DNA from 2 places in the Cellulosimicrobium sp. BMG9.23 genome. Region 2 is predicted to be linked to the other one. Evidence: predicted binding sites of a transcription regulator. Region 2 holds the regulator's gene; the other holds the start of a gene.

Region 1 (8,999 bases), on a different contig from region 2:
GCGTTCCACGCGCCAGCGCGCCCGGACCGCGCGCCGTCTCGAAGGCCTCTGAGGCGGGGCGAGCCGTGAAGAACCGGCGAACCGGACGTTTAGCCATCCGCCCCGACCGGGCTACCCTGTCGCCGTGACGAAGAGCCGCTACCCCTACGCGCCCGACGAGTTCGACGCTCCCGCGCCGCAGGGTGCGCCCGTCGGCGTGCACCGTTCGCCCCGCACCCGGTGGAGCAAGACCTGGCCGTTCCTCCTCGTGGCCGTGGTGTTCGCCGGGCTCGCGTACGGCGGCTTCACGCTGCTGTCGGACGGGAGCGGCGAGGCGCCGCCCCAGGCCGAGTCCACCGATCCGGCTGCGGGCTCGACCGAGACGCCGACCGACGCCGCGACCGAGACCCCCGCCGAGACGGAGGAGACGCCGGCCGAGACCGCGGAGCCGCCGGTCGAGGAGACCCCGGCCGCCCCGGACATCGACGCGCTCATGGCAGTGGCGGACCCGAGCGCGCTCGTCCGCGTGATGAACGACGGAGGGGGCGACGGTGCCGCGGGCATCGGCAAGGGCGCGCTCGACGCACGGGGCTTCACGAACACCACCGCGGAGGACTTCCCCGGCGAGTCCGGCCAGACGGGCAACGTGGTCTGGTACACCGAGAACCGCGGTGACACGGCGGCCGCCGTGGCGGCCGTCCTCGGCATCCCCGCGGAGCAGGTGACCCAGGAGACGCTGCGGTCGGGCGACGTCATGGTCGTCATCACGACCGAGCTCACGCCCGCGCCCTGACCTGGCCCGCGTTCTCCTTCCGTCGACCAGCCGTCGCCGCTAGGCTCGCCGTACCACGAGGCGGCGGTCGTCCCGTGGGTGACGACGCACGAGGAGATCTCGATGGCTCAGGGCACCGTGAAGTGGTTCAACGCCGAGAAGGGCTATGGGTTCATCACCCCGGCCAGCGGCGGTCAGGACCTGTTCGTCCACTTCAGCGCCATCCAGTCCGACGGCTACCGGTCCCTCGAGGAGGGGCAGGAGGTCGAGTTCGAGCTCGGCCAGGGCACGAAGGGACCGCAGGCCGAGCAGGTGCGGCCGCTCTGATCGTGCAGACGACCGTGCTGCCGAGGGTCTGACCGGGCGCGCGTGGTGGAGAACCTCGATGCGGTCGTCGTGGGCTCGGGTCCGAACGGTCTCGCGGCAGCGGTGACGCTCGCCCGTGCGGGGTTGTCGGTCCGTGTGCTGGAGGCGCAGCCGACGATCGGCGGCGGCGCGCGGACGCTCGACCTGGGACTGGCGGACGGGCTCGTGCACGACGTGTGCTCGGCCGTCCACCCGATGGCCTGGGCGTCGCCGTTCTTCGAGGCGTTCGACCTCGGGGCGCGCGGGGTCGACCTCGCCGTCCCGGAGGTGTCGTACGCCCAGCCGCTCGACGGCGGCCGGGCCGGCATCGCCTACCACGACCTCGACCGCACGGCCGAGCGGCTCGGCGGGCCCGACGGCGCAGCCTGGCGGGCGCTGCTCGGTCCCCTCGCGGAGGGGTGGCGCGACGTCGCCGCCGTCGCGCTGGGCGACAAGCGCTCGGTGCCGGGCCGCGTGCTGCGGCCGGAGGGCGCCGCCGTCGCGGCCCGGTTCGGCGCGGCGGTGCTCGAGCAGGGCAGCCGTGCGTGGGGCCGTCGCTTCGCGACCGAGGAGGCCGCGGCGCTGCTCACCGGCGTCGCCGCGCACGCGATCACCCCGTTGCCGTCGCTCGCAGGTGCGGGGACCGCGCTGCTCCTCGCGGCGCTGGGCCACGCCCCGGGCGGCTGGCCGCTCCCGCGCGGCGGATCCGGCGTGATCGTCGCGGCGCTCGTCGAGGACCTGCGCGCGCACGGAGGTGAGGTCGTGACCGGGCACCGCGTGACGTCCCGCGCCGACCTGCCCCGGGCCCGGGCCTACGTGTTCGACACCGCGCCACGCGTCGTCGCCGACGTCTTCGCCGACGGTCTCGCGCCGCAGGCGGCCGCTGCGCTGCGTCGGTTCCGGCACGGCGACGCCGCGGCGAAGGTCGACCTCGTGCTCTCGGGACCGGTCCCGTGGGCGGACCCCGAGGTGGGCCGGGCGGGCACGGTGCACGTCGGCGGGACGCGCGCGGAGATGGCGTTCGCCGAGTCGGAGGTCGCGGCCGGGCGCCACGCGCAACGGCCGATGCTCCTCGTCAGCGACCCGACCGTCGTCGACCCCGGGCGCGGCGCCGGCGGGCTGCGGCCGCTGTGGACCTACGCGCACGTGCCGGCCGGGTCGACGCGTGACGTCACGGAGGACGTCGTGGCCCAGATCGAACGCTTCGCGCCGGGCTTTCGCGACGTCGTCGTGGCGTCGCGCTGCGTGCCGGCCGCGGAGATGAGCCGGCACGACGAGAGCTACGTCGACGGCGACATCGCCGGCGGCGCGGTGACCATGTGGCAGATGGTGGCGCGCCCCAGCCTCCGGCTCGACCCGTACGCGGTCGGGCTGGAGGGTGTGTACCTGTGCTCCGCGTCGACGCCGCCGGGCCCGGGCGTGCACGGCCTCGGCGGCTGGTACGCCGCGCGCCGCGTGCTGCGGCGCGAGTTCGACGTCCGCGACGCCCCCGACCTCGGGCCGCGGTAGGAGCCGTCCTACCGCTCGGCGGCGTCCAGCTCGACGAGCGCGAGGACGACGAGCGCGGAGCTCCACGACAACGGTGCGACGGCCGCGGGCGACCCGTCGGCCAGCACCTTCTCCGGGATCGCGCCGGACGCCGTGCGGTGCTCGTCGACCCAGCGCAGCCACTCGCGCGCGTCGGCACGGTCGTCGGCGTCGGACGACGACGCGGCGGTGAGGGCGTAGAGCGTCGTCTGCGGCGTCCAGGAGATGCCGTCCTCACGCCACCCCGCTCCGGGGGCGAGACCCCCGGCCGGTCGCAGCATCTCCGTGACGGACGCCTGCCAGGCATCGTGCGCGCCGTCGAGCGGCTCCGGCTGGAAGGGCGGGAGGACGAACGCCGTCGAGGCGTCCCGCAGGCCGCCGGTCACGTGCCGCGGGTACCCCTGGCTGCCGAACGCGTCCTCGACGGCGGCGCGCAGGCGTTCTGCGGCCCCGGACGTCTGCACGACGCGCGTCCACGTCCCGGCCGTGGCCCCGACGTCGGACGCGACCTCGCCGGCCGCACCGGCCGCACCGGCCGCACCCGGCGCGCCCGTCGCGCCGGCCCCACGGGGTGCGCCCGGTGCGCCCGCCGCGCCTCCTGTCTGCGGAACCCTGCCGAGCCCTGCGCCGTACACCGTCGCGTGGCGCGGCCGTTCGGTCGTGGCCGCGGCCCGGTAGAAGTCGGACGCCGCCTCGAGCCCCGCGAGGAGGGGACCGGCGGTGCCGAGCGTGAGCGACGTCGGCTCGACCTCCCAGTAGTCGCTCGACGCCGGTGGCAGCGCGTCGGCCCCGGCGACGAGCGACAGCGCGTGCGCGGTCGACGCGTCGACGAGGGGACGCAGGCGGGCGACGACGTCGGCCCTGTCCGCCTCGGGGGCCTCGGCGACCACGACGGCCGCCGCCCACAGCGCCCAGCCGGTGCCGTCGGACTGGAGCCCGCGGTCGTCGGGGACGCCGGAGCCGTCCGGCAGGTACCGCGCGTGGAACGACCCGTCTTCCTCCTGCACCTGGGCCAGGAACCCGAGCACGTCGAGGGCGTCGTCGACGTGACCCGTGCGGGCGAGCGCCGCCGCGGTGAACGACGCGTCGCGCGGCCAGACGTAGCGCCACCTGGGTGAGGGGGCGGCCAGCGACGCTCCGTTGTCGAGCACGAGGGCACGTAGGTCGAGCAGCGCGTCCTCGCCCAGGTTCGCGTACGGCCCGCCGGCGCCCGGGACGGTGCCCGCGGCGAGCCAGGCGCGCGAGGAGGCGGCGGCGTCGGCTGCTGCGGACGCGTCGAGGAGCGCTGCGGCGTCGAGCGGTGCGCCCGCAACCTGGGCGAGGCGGTTCGCCTCGCCGTCGGCGGGGTCGACGCCCGCGATGAGCACGGCGGCGTCGAGGCTCGCCGGGTCGAGGACGCGGCTGCCCTCGAGATAGGTCGCGGCGGTGCCGGACGGCAGGCGCAGCAGCGCGCCGGAGGTGACGGCGACCCCGTCCTGGTAGAGGTCGATGTGCTCACCGACCGGTTCGGCGGAGGCGGTCGCCGCGCTGAGCCCCAGGCTCGGGACCAGCACGAAGCAGGCCACCGCACCGAGGCGCCACGTCGCTGTTGCGCGGATCACACCGCGCATCCTAGGGGAGCGTGGCCACGACGTGGACCGGCGCCGAGTTCCGCCTCGGGCGATACGGGGGAGAAGAGCCCTTCGCTGCCTTGCACTCGCAGGGTGCGAGTGCCAATAATGGCGTTAGCACTCTCCCCGTGAGAGTGACAGAAGTGACCAGCGCAGGCAGCCGCTCAGGCGGGTGCCGCGCAACAACACCAGGTCGACAGGTGAGGCCCGCCCCGGCGGCGTGACATGAACGCCGCCCGACGCGGGCCGTCCGTCGCGGGCGCCCGCCGACCGCCGAAAGCCACCAGCGGAGGATCATTCCCCATGGCAAAGATCATCGCCTTCAACGAGGAGGCCCGTCGCGGGATGGAGCGCGGGCTCAACGTCCTCGCCGACACCGTGAAGGTCACCCTCGGCCCCAAGGGCCGCAACGTCGTGCTCGACAAGAAGTGGGGCGCGCCGACGATCACGAACGACGGCGTCTCCATCGCCAAGGAGATCGAGCTCGAGGACCCGTACGAGAAGATCGGCGCCGAGCTCGTCAAGGAGGTCGCCAAGAAGACGGACGACGTCGCGGGTGACGGCACCACCACCGCGACCGTGCTCGCCCAGGCGCTCGTGCGCGAGGGCCTGCGCAACGTCGCCGCCGGCTCGAACCCGATCGCGCTCAAGCGAGGCATCGAGAAGGCCGTCGACGCGGTGACGGAGCAGCTGCTCATCGCCGCCAAGGACATCGAGACCAAGGAGGAGATCGCCGCCACGGCCGCCATCTCTGCCGGCGACCCCGCGATCGGCGAGCTCATCGCCGAGGCCCTCGACAAGGTGGGCAAGGAGGGCGTCATCACGGTCGAGGAGTCGAACACGTTCGGCCTCGAGCTCGAGCTCACCGAGGGCATGCGCTTCGACAAGGGCTTCCTCGCGCGCTACTTCGAGACGGACCCCGAGCGCCAGGAGGCCGTGCTCGAGGACCCGTACGTCCTCATCGTCGAGTCCAAGATCTCGAACGTGAAGGACCTTCTCCCCGTCCTCGACCAGGTCATGAAGCAGGGGCGCTCGCTCCTCATCATCGCCGAGGACGTCGAGGGCGAGGCGCTCGCGACGCTGGTGCTCAACAAGATCCGTGGCACGTTCAAGTCCGTCGCCGTCAAGGCCCCGGGCTTCGGCGACCGCCGCAAGGCCATGCTCCAGGACATCGCGATCCTCACCGGCGGCCAGGTCATCACCGAGACGGTGGGCCTCAAGCTCGAGAGCGCGACGCTGGACCTGCTCGGCCAGGCGCGCAAGGTCGTCGTCACCAAGGACGAGACCACGATCGTCGAGGGTGCGGGCGACGCCGACCTCATCGCGGGTCGCGTGAACCAGATCCGCAGCGAGATCGAGAAGTCCGACTCGGACTACGACCGCGAGAAGCTCCAGGAGCGCCTCGCGAAGCTCGCGGGCGGCGTGGCGGTCATCAAGGCCGGCGCGGCGACCGAGGTCGAGCTCAAGGAGCGCAAGCACCGCATCGAGGACGCCGTGCGCAACGCGAAGGCGGCCGTCGAGGAGGGCATCGTCGCCGGTGGTGGCGTCGCGCTCATCCAGGCCGGTGCCGTCGCGTTCGAGAAGCTCGAGCTCGAGGGTGACGAGGCGACCGGTGCCGCGATCGTGCGCGCCGCGATCGACGCCCCGCTCAAGCAGATTGCGATCAACGCGGGCCTCGAGGGCGGCGTCGTGGCGGAGAAGGTGCGCAACCTCCCGTCCGGCCACGGCCTCAACGCCGCGACCGGCGTCTACGAGGACCTCCTCGCCGCCGGCGTGAACGACCCGGTCAAGGTCACGCGCTCCGCGCTGCAGAACGCCGCCTCCATCGCGGCGCTCTTCCTCACGACGGAGGCCGTCGTGGCGGACAAGCCGGAGAAGAACGCGCCGGCGCCGGGTGGCGACGGCGGCATGGGCGGCATGGACTTCTGATCCACGCCTGACCCGCCTCCCGGTTCCGTCCGGGAGCACCGCAGGACATCGAGGGCCGTCGGCCGGGTTCGCCCGGTCGGCGGCCTTCGTCGTGCCCGGCCGTCGTCGTGCCCGGCCGTCGGCGCCGAACCCCGGGTTGTGTGCCGATCAAGGCCTCTGGATGCGCACAACCCGGAGTTCGGCGGGCTCCCCACGGGAGCGGGATGGCCTGCGTGGCCGCGGAGGCTCGATCCCGGCACGTGGACAGCGCCGCCGACAGCGCGGTACACACGCGTATAACGCGGTGTATACACGCCGGACACATGCGACGGGCAGGATCACCGCCATGCACCTGACACCTGGTGACACCGAGAAGCTGCTGCTCGCCGTCGCGGGCATGGTCGCCCGCGACCGTCGCGAGCGCGGTGTGCTCCTCAACTATCCGGAGACGGTCGCGCTCCTCACCACGTGGGTGATCGAGCGCGCGCGCGAGGGCGTGACCGTCGCCGAGCTCATGGTCTCCGGCCGCGAGGTGCTGGGCCGCGACGAGGTCATGGAGGGCGTCGCCGAGATGCTCCCCGACGTGCAGGTCGAGGCGACGTTCCCCGACGGGCGCAAGCTCGTCACCATCCACCAGCCGATCGCCTGACCGGCGACCCGCGCAGCAGCAGGACGGAGCCGACGATGGCGGGTATCAGCACGAGCGGGCCGGGCGCGATCCGGCTCAAGCAGGGGGCGGAGGACGTGCCGGTCGTCCTCAACGCGGACCGTACCGACGACGAGCGCCTCACGCTCGTGGTGACGAACACCGGCGACCGGCCCGTGCAGATCGGGTCGCACCTCCACCTGCCGGACGCCAACGCGGCGCTGGACCTCGACCGCGCCGCTGCGCACGGCTTCCGGCTCGACGTGCCGTCCGGCACGTCCCGCCGGTTCGAGCCGGGAGCCTCCGCCGAGGTCGAGGCGGTCGCGCTCCGGGGCCGACGCCGCGTGCCCGGTCTCCAGCGCGGCAAGCCCGACGGCGGCCGCCTCGACACCACGACGACCCCGGAGGACTGAGCGATGGTGGCGATCTCGCGCGAGCGCTACGTCGCGCTGTACGGGCCCACGACGGGCGACCAGGTGCGCCTGGGGGACACCGACCTGTGGATCGAGGTCGAGGAGGACCGCACGTTCGGCGGCGAGGAAGCCGTCTTCGGCGGCGGCAAGTCGATCCGCGAGTCGATGGCGCAGGGCTCGACGACCCGCGCCGAGGGCGCGCTGGACACCGTGATCACGAACGCCGTCGTGCTCGACTGGTGGGGGATCGTCAAGGCGGACGTGGGGATCCGCGACGGCAGGATCGTCGCGCTCGGCCGGGCCGGGAACCCCGACGTCGCGGACGGCGTGCACCCGGACCTGCACATCGGGCCGTCGACCGACGTCGTCTCGGGCGAGGGCAAGATCCTCACCGCGGGCGGCATCGACTCGCACGTGCACCTCATCTCGCCGTCGCAGATCCACGAGGCCCTGGCCACGGGGATCACGACCGTCGCGGGCGGCGGCACCGGCCCGAGCGAGGGCACCAAGGCCACGACCGTCACGCCGGGTGCGTGGCACCTCGAGGCGATCCACCGCTCGCTCGACCGGCTGCCCGTCAACGTGCTGCTGCTCGGCAAGGGCAACACCGTGAGCGCGGACGCGCTGCGCGAGCAGGCGATGGCCGGCGCGGGCGGCTACAAGGTGCACGAGGACTGGGGCTCGACGCCGGCCGCGATCGACGCGGCGCTGCGCGCGGCCGAGGACTGGGGCCTGCAGGTCGCGCTGCACTCCGACTCGCTCAACGAGGCCGGGTACGTCGACTCGACGCTGCGCGCGATCGGCGGCCGGTCGATCCATGCGTTCCACGCCGAGGGCGCCGGGGGAGGGCACGCGCCCGACATCCTCACGGTGGCGAGCCACCCGAACGTCATCCCGGGGTCGACCAACCCCACGCTGCCGCACACCGTGAACACCGTCGCCGAGCACCTCGACATGCTCATGGTGTGCCACCACCTCAACCCTGCCGTCCCGGAGGACCTCGCGTTCGCCGAGTCGCGGATCCGCGGCACGACCATCGCCGCCGAGGACGTGCTGCACGACCTCGGCGCCATCTCCATCACGTCGTCCGACGCGCAGGCGATGGGGCGCATCGGCGAGGTCGTGACGCGCACGTGGCAGGTCGCGCACGTCATGAAGGCCCGGCGCGGCGCCGACCCGGGCGGCGCCCGCGGGCCCGCGCTGCCGGCGGACAACCTGCGTGCCCGCCGGTACGTCGCGAAGTACACGATCAACCCGGCCGTCGCGCACGGGATCGACGGCTACGTCGGCTCCGTCGAGCCGGGCAAGGCCGCGGACCTCGTGCTGTGGGAGCCGAAGTTCTTCGGCGTGCGGCCGAGCGTCGTCATGAAGGGAGGCGCGCTGGTGTGGGGCGCGCTGGGGGACCCCAACGCCTCGATCCCGTCGCCGCAGCCCGTCCTCATGCGGCCGGCGCTCGCGGACGCGATCGGCGCGGACGTGTCGATGTCGTTCGTCTCGCCCGCCGCGCTCGACGACGGCCTCGAGGAGCGGCTCGGCCTCGCGCGCCAGCTCCTGCCCGTCGCCGACACGCGCGGCGTCGGGAAGGCGCAGATGAGGCTCAACGACTACCTGCCGCAGATCGAGATCGACCCGGAATCGTTCGCGATCGAGGTCGACGGGGAGCTCGTCGTCCCCGCGCCCGCCGACCGGCTGCCCCTCGCGCAGCTCTACTCGCTGTTCTGAGCCGTGGACGAGACCCAGGAACCGGCCCGCACGTCGAGACGTGAGCTTCTGCCCCGGATCGAGCCGGATCAGGGGCG
Region 2 (8,999 bases):
GTCCACGCCCCCGCTCCTCGCGCGGGCGTCAGGCGCGGTCGACGCCCCACCGCCCGAGCCGCTGCGCGAGGAGGGCGACGGCCACCGGACCGGCCGTGGAGGTCCTCAGGACGTGGGGACCCAGCCGGGCCGCGACCGCGCCCGCGGCGGTCAGCGTGTCGAGCTCGCGGTCGGAGATCCCGCCCTCGGGCCCGACGACGACGAGCACCTCCGGTGCCGCGGCGTCCGCCGCCGTCGCGCCGCCCGCGGGTGCCGGCAGAGGCACGTCGGCGAGCGCCGTCGTCGCCTCCTCGTGGAGGACGAGCACGATCCCGCCCGCAGCGACCACCTCCGTCGCGCGCGCCGCGAGACCGCGCGAGTCGACGGCCTCCGCGACGAGCGGCAGGCGCGCCCGGCGGGCCTGCTTCGTCGCGGTGCGCACGGTCGCGAGCCAGCGGGCGCGCGACCTCGCCGCGCGCTCCCCGCGCCACACCACGACGGAGCGCTCCGCCTGCCACGGGACCACGGCGTCGACGCCGACCTCGGTCGCCGCCTCGATCGCCATCTCGTCGCGGTCGCCCTTGGCGAGAGCCTGCACGAGCGTCAGGACGACGTCCGGCGCCGGCTCGCGGTCCACCTCCTGGACGAGCAACGTCACCGTGCCCGCGTCGGAGTCCTCGACGACACAGCGCAGGCGCACGCCGTCGCCGTCCACGACGTCGATCCGCTCGCCGCGCGCCTTGCGCTGCACGACCCCCGCGTGGCGCCCCTCGGCGCCGTCGAGGACGTACCGGTCGCCGGGGGCGACGCGGTCGATGCCGGTCTCGGCGAGGAAGACGGGGGCGCTCATCGGCACGACTCGCTCACGAGCGGCCCTCAGCGTCCGGAGAGCTTGTCGCGCAGGCGCGAGAACACGCCCGGGTGCGCGGCGGACAGACGCGGGTCGGGGCGTTCCTCGCCCCGCAGCGACGCGAGCGAGCGCAGGAGCTGCTCCTGCTCCTCGTCGAGCGCCGTGGGGACCTGGACCTCGATGTGCACGTTGAGGTCGCCGCGACCCGTGCCGTGGAGGTGCCCGACGCCCAGGCTCTTCAGGGTGACGATCTGCCCCGGCTGCGTGCCGGGGCGCAGGTCGATCTCCTGCGCGCCGTCGAGGGTCTCGAGCTCCAGGACGGTGCCGAGCGCGGCCGCCGTCATGGGGACCTGGAGCGTGCAGTGCAGGTCGTCGCCGCGGCGCACGAACGTGTCGTGGTTGCGCTCGCGGATCTCGACGTACAGGTCGCCGGCAGGACCGCCGGCCGGGCCGACCTCGCCCTGCGACGTGAGCTTGATGCGGGTCCCGGTGTCGACGCCCGCGGGCACGTTGATGCTGATCGTGCGGCGGCTGCGGACACGGCCCTCGCCCGAGCACTCCGCGCACGGCTCCGGGATGACGGTGCCGAAGCCCTGGCACGCGGCGCACGGGGCGCTCGTCATGACCTGGCCGAGGAACGAGCGCGCGACGCGCTGGACCGTGCCGCGACCGTGGCACACCTCGCACGTGCGCGGCGAGGTGCCGGGGCGGCAGCACGAGCCGCCGCACGTGCCGCACACGACCGCGGTGTCGACCTGGAGCTCGCGCTTGGCGCCGAACGTGGCCTCCGCGAGGTCGATGTCGAGGCGGACGAGAGCGTCCTGGCCGCGGCGCGCGCGCGGGATCGGGCCCTGCTGCGCCTGGCCGCCGCCGAAGAAGGTCTCGAAGATGTCCTGGAAGCCGAAGCCGCCGCCCATCGGGCCACCGGCCCCGCCGCCGGGGGCGGTCGGGTCCACGCCGAGGTCGTACTGCTGACGCTTCTCCGGGTTGGACAGCACCTCGTAGGCGCGCGCGACGTCCTTGAACCGGTCGCCCGACTCCTCCCCCGCGACGTCGGGGTGCAGCTCGCGGGCGAGCTTGCGGTAGGCCTTCTTGATCTGCTCCGGGCTGGCGTCGCGGGCCACGCCGAGGATCTCGTAGTAGTCGCTCACACGTCACTCTCTGCTGGTGCCGGGCGCCGGAGTCGGGCCCGGCGGGTTCGGTGGTCGTCGGTCGGTCGTCTGTGGTCGTCGGTGCGGTGCCGGTCAGGCGCCGGTCAGGCGCCGGTCAGGTGCCGGTCACGTGCCGAGCGCCCGCGACAGGTACCGGGCGACCGCGCGGACTGCCGCGATCGTCCCGGGATAGTCCATGCGCGTGGGACCGATGGAGCCGACCAGGGCGACCGTGTCCCCGTCGTTACCGTAGCCCGTCGTCACGACGGACGTCTCCACGAGCCCTTCGAGCCGGTTCTCGTGACCGATGCGGATGTTGACGCCGGACTCGGCGGCCATCTCCGTGAGGAGGCCCAGGAGCACGACCTGCTCCTCGAGGGCCTCGAGCACGGGGCGCAGCGCGTGCTCGAAGCGCATGCCTGCACGCGCGAGGTTCGCGGTCCCGGCGAGGACGAGCCGTTCCTCGCTCTCCTCCGCGAGCGTCTGCGCGACGAGCTCGCCGACCGCCCGCACGAGCGGGGCGTCGTCGGGGTGGAACGTCTCGGCGATCTCCGCGAGACCCGGGATGAGGTCGGCGAGCCGCTTGCCCGCGGCGGCCGCGTTGAGCCGGGCGCGGGCCTCGGCGAGCGTGCCCTCGTCCGGGACGCTGCCCACCTCGAGCGTGCGCTGCTCGACGCGACCCGTGTCGGTGATGATGACGACGAGCAGACGGTCCTGCCCGACGGGGACCAGCTCCAGGTGGCGCAGTCCCGAGCGGCGCAACGACGGGTACTGCACGACGGCGACCTGGCCCGTGATCTGCGCGAGCAGCCGCCCGGCGCGGGCGATGACGTCGTCGAGGTCGACGCCCTCGGACAGGAACGTCTCGATCGCGCGCTTCTCCGGGGCCGAGAGCGGCTTGACGCCCGAGAGCCGGTCGACGAAGAGCCGGTAGCCCTTGTCCGTCGGGATGCGGCCCGCCGACGTGTGCGGCTGCGCGATGTACCCGGCGTCCTCGAGCGCAGCCATGTCGTTGCGGATCGTGGCCGGGGAGACGCCAAGCCCGTGGCGCTCCGTGAGGACGCGCGATCCCACGGGCTCGCGCGTCAGGACGTAGTCCTCGACGATCGCCCGCAGGACCTCCAGCCGGCGTTCCTCGCTCACGTCCACCTCCTGCGCACCCACGTACCTGCGGATCGCGCGACGCCACCGGGCTGCACCCGGGACGTCGGCACTCTCGCCCGTCGAGTGCTAATCCTACGCGGCCGGTGCCCGGGTCGAGGCGGCCTCCGCTCCGCGCGAACGCAGGTCGACCAGACCGACGACCAGCGCGACGCCCACGAGTCCGATGGTCACGAGCATCGCGCTCCCCGTCGCCCGGGCGGCGTCGGTCCCCGCGGCCAGGCCGCCGTAGTACACCGAGAGGATCACCGAGATGCCGACGGCGGACCCGATGCGCTGCCCCACCTGGATCATGCTGCCGGCGACGCCTCCGCTCGCGACGGGGACCTCGGCGAGCGCGAGCGTCTGGTTGGGCGCGATGACCATGCCGCTGCCCGTCCCGGCGACGAGCAGCGCCGCGGCGAGCGCCCACCCGATGACCGAGGGCTCGTCGCCGAGCGTCCGGACCAGGGTGTCCGCGGCGACCATGCCGGTCAGGACGAGCACCAGGCCGAGCACGACCAGCCGGCGTCCGAGGCGCGCGACCGCGCGACCGGCCAGCCAGGCCGAGACGCCGGACGCCGCCGCGAACGGCATCCCGACGAGCCCTGCCTGGAGCGGCGTGTACCCGACCTCGTCCTGCAGGTAGAGCGTGACGACGAGGAAGATCCCGGTGAAGCCGGCGAAGTACGCCATGCCGAGCAGCGCGCCGTTGCGGAAGGACGAGAGCCCGAGCACCTGCGGGTCGAGCACGGCGGCCCCGGTCCGCCGCTGGTAGCCCCGCTCCCACACCACCGCCACGACCCCGGCGGCCGCGCCCAGGACGAGCCACCACCACCGTGAGGGGTCGTCGCCTCGGCCCGTCGTCGTGACGAACGGCAGCATGACCGCGACCGTCATCACCGCGAGCAGGGAGAGCCCGACCGGGTCGAGTCGCCGCGGGCCGCGCTGTCGCACGGGCGTCGGGACGAGACGCCACGCGAACGGCAGCAGCACGGCGATCACCGGGATGTTGACGAGAAAGATCCAGCGCCAGCCGTCGGCGGAGCCGGCGATCGCGAGGATGAGACCGCCGAGCAGCGGGCCGATCGCCGTCGAGACGCCGACGGTCGCCCCGAACATCCCGAACGCCCGGCCGCGCTCCGCACCGGCGAAGAGCTGCTGGATCAGGCCCACGACCTGCGGGTTCAGCAGCCCGGCGCTCACGCCCTGGAGCAGGCGCGCGACGCCGAGAAGATCGTCGGTGGGCGCGAGCCCCGACGCGAGGCTGAACACCGCGAACCCGACCAGACCGGCGATGAAGAGCCGACGGCGCCCGCCCGCGTCCCCGAGCCGGCCCGCCGGGACGAGCGCCAGACCGAACGCGAGCGTGTACCCGGCGACGATGAGCTGCAGCTGGCTCGGCCCGGCGTCGAGCGACTCCTCGATCGAGGGCAGGGCCACGTTGACGATGGACACGTCGAGCGTCGTGACGAACCCCACGGAGAGGCACACGGCCAGGACGCGCCAGCGCTGCCGATCGGGCTCCGAGGTCGCGGTCATCGGTCCGTCGTACCACCCGGCACGCCGGTCCGCGCGTCCTGGACCATACGGCGCGTGTCGCAGCGCAGGGTGGCGCTCCGGGCGAACCTAGGGTGGTCGTCGTGCCTGCAGACCGCTACGGATCCGACGTCCTCGGGGGCCCCGCGACGCCCCACCACCGCGCGCGGCGCGTCTCGCGCCCCCAGGCTGCCGAGCGCGGCCTCGTCGTCGAGGAGGTGCAGACGGGCTGGGTCGGGGCCGTCGTGCGCGTCGAGAAGTCCGGCGGGATGCACGTCGTCGTCCTCGAGGACCGGTCCGGCCGCACGCGGACGTTCCCGCTCGGCCCGGGGTTCTGGGTCGACGGCGAGCCCGTCGAGCTGACCGCGCCCGTGACGTCCCGGGCGCCCGCCGCACCCGCGCGGACCGCGTCGGGATCGCGAGCGGTCGTTGGTCAGCGGGCCCGCGTGGCGCGCGGGAGCCGCATCTGGGTCGAGGGGAAGCACGACGCCGAGCTCGTCGAGAAGGTGTGGGGCGACGACCTGCGCGTCGAGGGCGTCGTCGTCGAGCTGCTCGACGGCGTCGACAACCTCGCCGACGCGCTCGCGGACTTCGGCCCGACGCCGCAGCAGCGGGTGGGCGTCCTCGTCGACCACCTCGTGCCGGGCAGCAAGGAGCAGCGGATCGCCGACGCGGCGCTGCGCACGGTGCCGTCGGGGACCGTGCTCGTCCTGGGTCACCCGTACGTCGACGTCTGGCAGGCGGTGAAGCCCGGACGGGTGGGGCTCGAGCGGTGGCCCGTCATCGAGCGCGGCACGGAGTGGAAGCGCGGCATCCTGCGCGAGCTCGGCTGGCCGGCGTCGTCCCAGGCCGACGTCGCGCGCGCGTGGCAACGCATCCTCGGCACGGTCCGGAGCTACGCGGACCTCGAGCCATCGCTGCTCGGCCGGGTCGAGGAGCTCATCGACTTCGTGACGGCGCCCTGACCTGTCGGTGACGGTCGCGGCACGGGACCGGCCGGGACCCCGGGGGGTGTCCGGCCGGGTCGGTGGACGACGTCGGTCAGGCGGGCACCTGGCCGACGAGGCGGCGGTAGGCGAACGCGACGGCGACGTAGCTCAGCGGGATCGTCACGAACAGACCGAGCCCGCACGGGATCGCGCCGAGGATGTTGATGCCGAGCAGTGCGAGCAGGAGGAGGAAGACCGACCCGAAGTTCTTCGCGACGACCGACCAGCTCGACCGGATCGCGGAGATGGCGTCCTGCCCCTGGTCGAGCGCGAAGTAGTACACGAACGCCGAGAAGATCGCCACGGCGATGCCCGGGAGGATGCACAGGACAAGGCCGATCCCGGTGAGCAGCCCCACGATCAGCGCGGCGAGCAGGACGTTGACGAGGTTCCCGATCCGGAAGAAGGCCGCGACGTCCGGTCGCCGGCCGGCCGACTCGTCGAGCGCGCCGCGCGTGAGGAACGCGGTGATGAGGTAGCTGATGACCGTCCCGACGACCGAGAGCACGAGGCTCGTGACGGTGATCCCGCCGAGCGCCGCGAAGCTGGTGTCGTCGAAGTCGTACCCCTCCCGGAACTGGTCGAAGCTGCCGGTGATGAGGTTCCACGCCACGGTGACCGCGATGAGGATCAGCGCGACGAGGATCCACGGCAGGAGGTTCGACGTCACCTTGCGCCACCCGTAGGAGATCGCCTCGCCGACGGAGAAGGCGGGTCCTGCGTACCCGCCGCCCACGGGGCTCGCGGGCGGCGGGTACCCCGGCGTGGCGCCCGGCGGGTACCCGGCCCCGGGGGCGGAGGTCGGAGGCGGGTACCCGGCGCCCGGCGGCGGGTAGCCCGCCTGCGCCCCCGCGACGGGCGGGGGGTAGCCCGCGGCAGGCGGGGTGCCGGTGGTCTCGGGGGTGCCCGTGTCCGCCGGGGTGCCGTACGGGGACGCCGGCGGAGCGGCCTCCGGCGACGGTTCGCCCGGGAGGGGCTCTGCGGGCGAGGGCCCGGCCGGCGACCGTTCCGGCGACGCAGCGTCGTCGGGGCCGTCGGCCCGCTCGGGGCCGTCGCGGCGTGGCTCGTCGCCGGTGCCGGCGGGGTCCTGCGTCATGGGTCCACCTCGTTCTCGTCTCGGAGGACGTGCTCGGTCCTACGATGACCGCTCCTGCCGACCACCGCTCGACGGCGCGCCGGGCCGGCCTCGAGAGCCGGCTCCGCACGACGAGGGTGAGGCGTCCGCAGGCACCTCCCCTCCTCGTGCGTGAAGACCCGTCAGACGGGCTGCTCCTGGTTGAGCCGTCGGTAGACGAACGCGGTGGCGATCTGCGCGACGGGCAGGGCGACGAGCAGACCGACGTAGCAGAGCAGCGTCCCGACGATCTGCGCGGCGTAGACCGCGAGGAACAGCAGCACGACCGTCCCCAGGTTCCGGCTCACGACCGTGAAGCTCGCCTTGAACGCGTCGAACACCCCGAGGTTCTTGTCGATGACGTAGAACATCGTGAAGAGGGCGAAGAACGCGAAGACGAGCCCCCCGACGAAAGTGATGCTGAGGATGCCGATCGCCAGCCCCATGAGCAGGGCGGTGAGGATGACGTTGCCGATGTTCGGCAGGCGGAAGAAGTCCGCGTACTCGAGCTTCTTGCCGCGCGTGACCAGCAGCGAGACGTTGACGACGACACCCTGCACGAGCAGCGCGAGCACGGCCATGACGGCGATGAACACGAAGAGGCCGAACCCGAAGGCGAGGCCGCCGGTGGTGCTGATCTCGTTCGTCACGGGGTCGATGCTGGTCGCGGCCGTGCCGATCAGCAGGGCGTAGAACAGGATGCTCAGGACCGCGAGCGCGGCGACGTACGTGAGCACGCCGCCGATGATCACGCCCGCGTTCTGCGTGAACTTGTTCCAGCCGTACGTGAACGCCTCGCCGATCTGCACCGGCTGGTCGACCTGTCCGTAGGGCGACCCGGGCGGCGGGTAGCCGGGCTGTCCGTACGGCTGTCCAGGCGGCGGCTGCTGGCCGTACGGCGACCCGGGCGGCGGGTAGCCGGGCTGGCCGTACGGCTGTCCGGGCGGCGGCGGCTGGCCGTACGGTGGGCCTGCGGGCTCCCCGCCGGGCGGTGCCGGGGCCGCCGGGCGGTCCGCTGCGTACGGGTCCTGCGGTGCCTCGGGCTGCGCCGGGCCGGGCAGTTCGGGGCTCCCCGGCTCCGGCGGCACGCCCGGGTCGTTCTCGTCGCGCGGCGGGCCGCCGGCGCTCGTGTCGCTCATCGCGTCTCCTCGTTCGGTGCGTCGACCGCCGGTGCGCACGTCGCCCGTCGTGTGGAGGACTCGTGCCATTCGCACATCCCGGCGGCCGGGTACACCCTGTCGGGTATCCGCGTGGTGCGCTAGAGGAAACGCCGGGTTCGTCGTCGGTTCGACCGCGTTGCGGGCCGGCCGGGGTCGCGGGTCGCGGCCCGGGACGTCACTCGTCCGTGATCGCCCGGACCACCGTGTCGGCCAGCAACCGTCCTCGCAGGGTGAGCACGCCGCGACCCGTGACCGCGGCCCGGCCGTCCAGGAGCCCGTTCGCGACGAGACCCGCGACGGCGTGACGTCCCGCCGTCGAGAGCACCGACAGGTCCAGTCCCTCGCGCAGCCGCACCTGCAGCATCACGCGTTCGAGGTGCGACTCTCCGCGCGTCAGGAGCTCGCGCCCCGCGGCGGGGCTCGACCCCGCCTCGAGCAGCGCCGCGTACCGACGCGGGTGCTTCACGTTCCACCAGCGCACGCCGGTCCGGCCGTCCTCCGGCACCGCGCCCGGGCCGCCGGTGCCGGGCAGTGCCGACGCCGGACGGGGCGACGCGGCCGCGACGTACGAGTGGGCGCCGGGGCCGATCCCCCACCAGTCGTCGCCGCGCCAGTAGGCGAGGTTGTGCCGGCAGCGGTCCTCGTCGGTGCGGGCCCAGTTGCTCACCTCGTACCAGCCGAGGCCCGCGGCGGTGAGCAGCTCGTCGGCGAGCTCGTACTTCGTCGCCTGGTCGTCCTCGCTCGGCAGGGCGAGGTCTCCTCGCCGCACCTGGGCGGCCATCTTCGTGCCGGCCTCGACGACGAGCGCGTAGGCCGAGACGTGGTCGACGCCCGTCGCGAGCGCCGTCTCGAGGCTCGTGCGCCAGTCGTCGACGCTCTCCCCCGGCGTGCCGTAGATGAGGTCGAGCGAGACCTTGAGCCCTGCCTCGGTCGCCCAGCGCACGACGTCGGGGATGCGCCGCGGGTCGTGCGTGCGCTCGAGGGTCGCGAGCACGTGCGGGACGGCGGACTGCATACCGAACGACACGCGCGTGAACCCCGCGGCGGCGAGCTCGGCGAGCGACGCGGGCGTGACCG

The links. Region 2 encodes HrcA, which represses chaperone genes, less so after heat shock. Its sites were predicted from a motif close to TTNGCACTCGNNNNNNNCGAGTGCNAA; they were not measured.
Region 1: the regulator HrcA is predicted to act here: its motif matches at 4,348-4,374, upstream of groL (chaperonin GroEL).

The regions. Positions count from the first base shown of each region.
Region 1 is NZ_JBZGBZ010000011.1:64,740-73,738, forward strand. Features, by position in the region: gene AC4H2G_RS19055 (DUF3263 domain-containing protein) at 1-52, shown strand, start outside; gene AC4H2G_RS19060 (LytR C-terminal domain-containing protein) at 125-772, shown strand; gene AC4H2G_RS19065 (cold-shock protein) at 875-1,078, shown strand; gene AC4H2G_RS19070 (phytoene desaturase family protein) at 1,121-2,605, shown strand; gene AC4H2G_RS19075 (glycoside hydrolase family 15) at 2,614-4,224, opposite strand; gene groL (chaperonin GroEL) at 4,537-6,162, shown strand; gene AC4H2G_RS19085 (urease subunit gamma) at 6,488-6,790, shown strand; gene ureB (urease subunit beta) at 6,826-7,200, shown strand; gene AC4H2G_RS19095 (urease subunit alpha) at 7,204-8,922, shown strand.
Region 2 is NZ_JBZGBZ010000004.1:198,906-207,904, forward strand. Features, by position in the region: gene AC4H2G_RS07555 (16S rRNA (uracil(1498)-N(3))-methyltransferase) at 29-829, opposite strand; gene dnaJ (molecular chaperone DnaJ) at 856-1,980, opposite strand; gene hrcA (heat-inducible transcriptional repressor HrcA) at 2,107-3,123, opposite strand; gene AC4H2G_RS07570 (MFS transporter) at 3,217-4,662, opposite strand; gene AC4H2G_RS07575 (DUF3097 domain-containing protein) at 4,764-5,624, shown strand; gene AC4H2G_RS07580 (DUF2189 domain-containing protein) at 5,701-6,744, opposite strand; gene AC4H2G_RS07585 (DUF2189 domain-containing protein) at 6,906-7,901, opposite strand; gene hemW (radical SAM family heme chaperone HemW) at 8,098-8,999, opposite strand, start outside.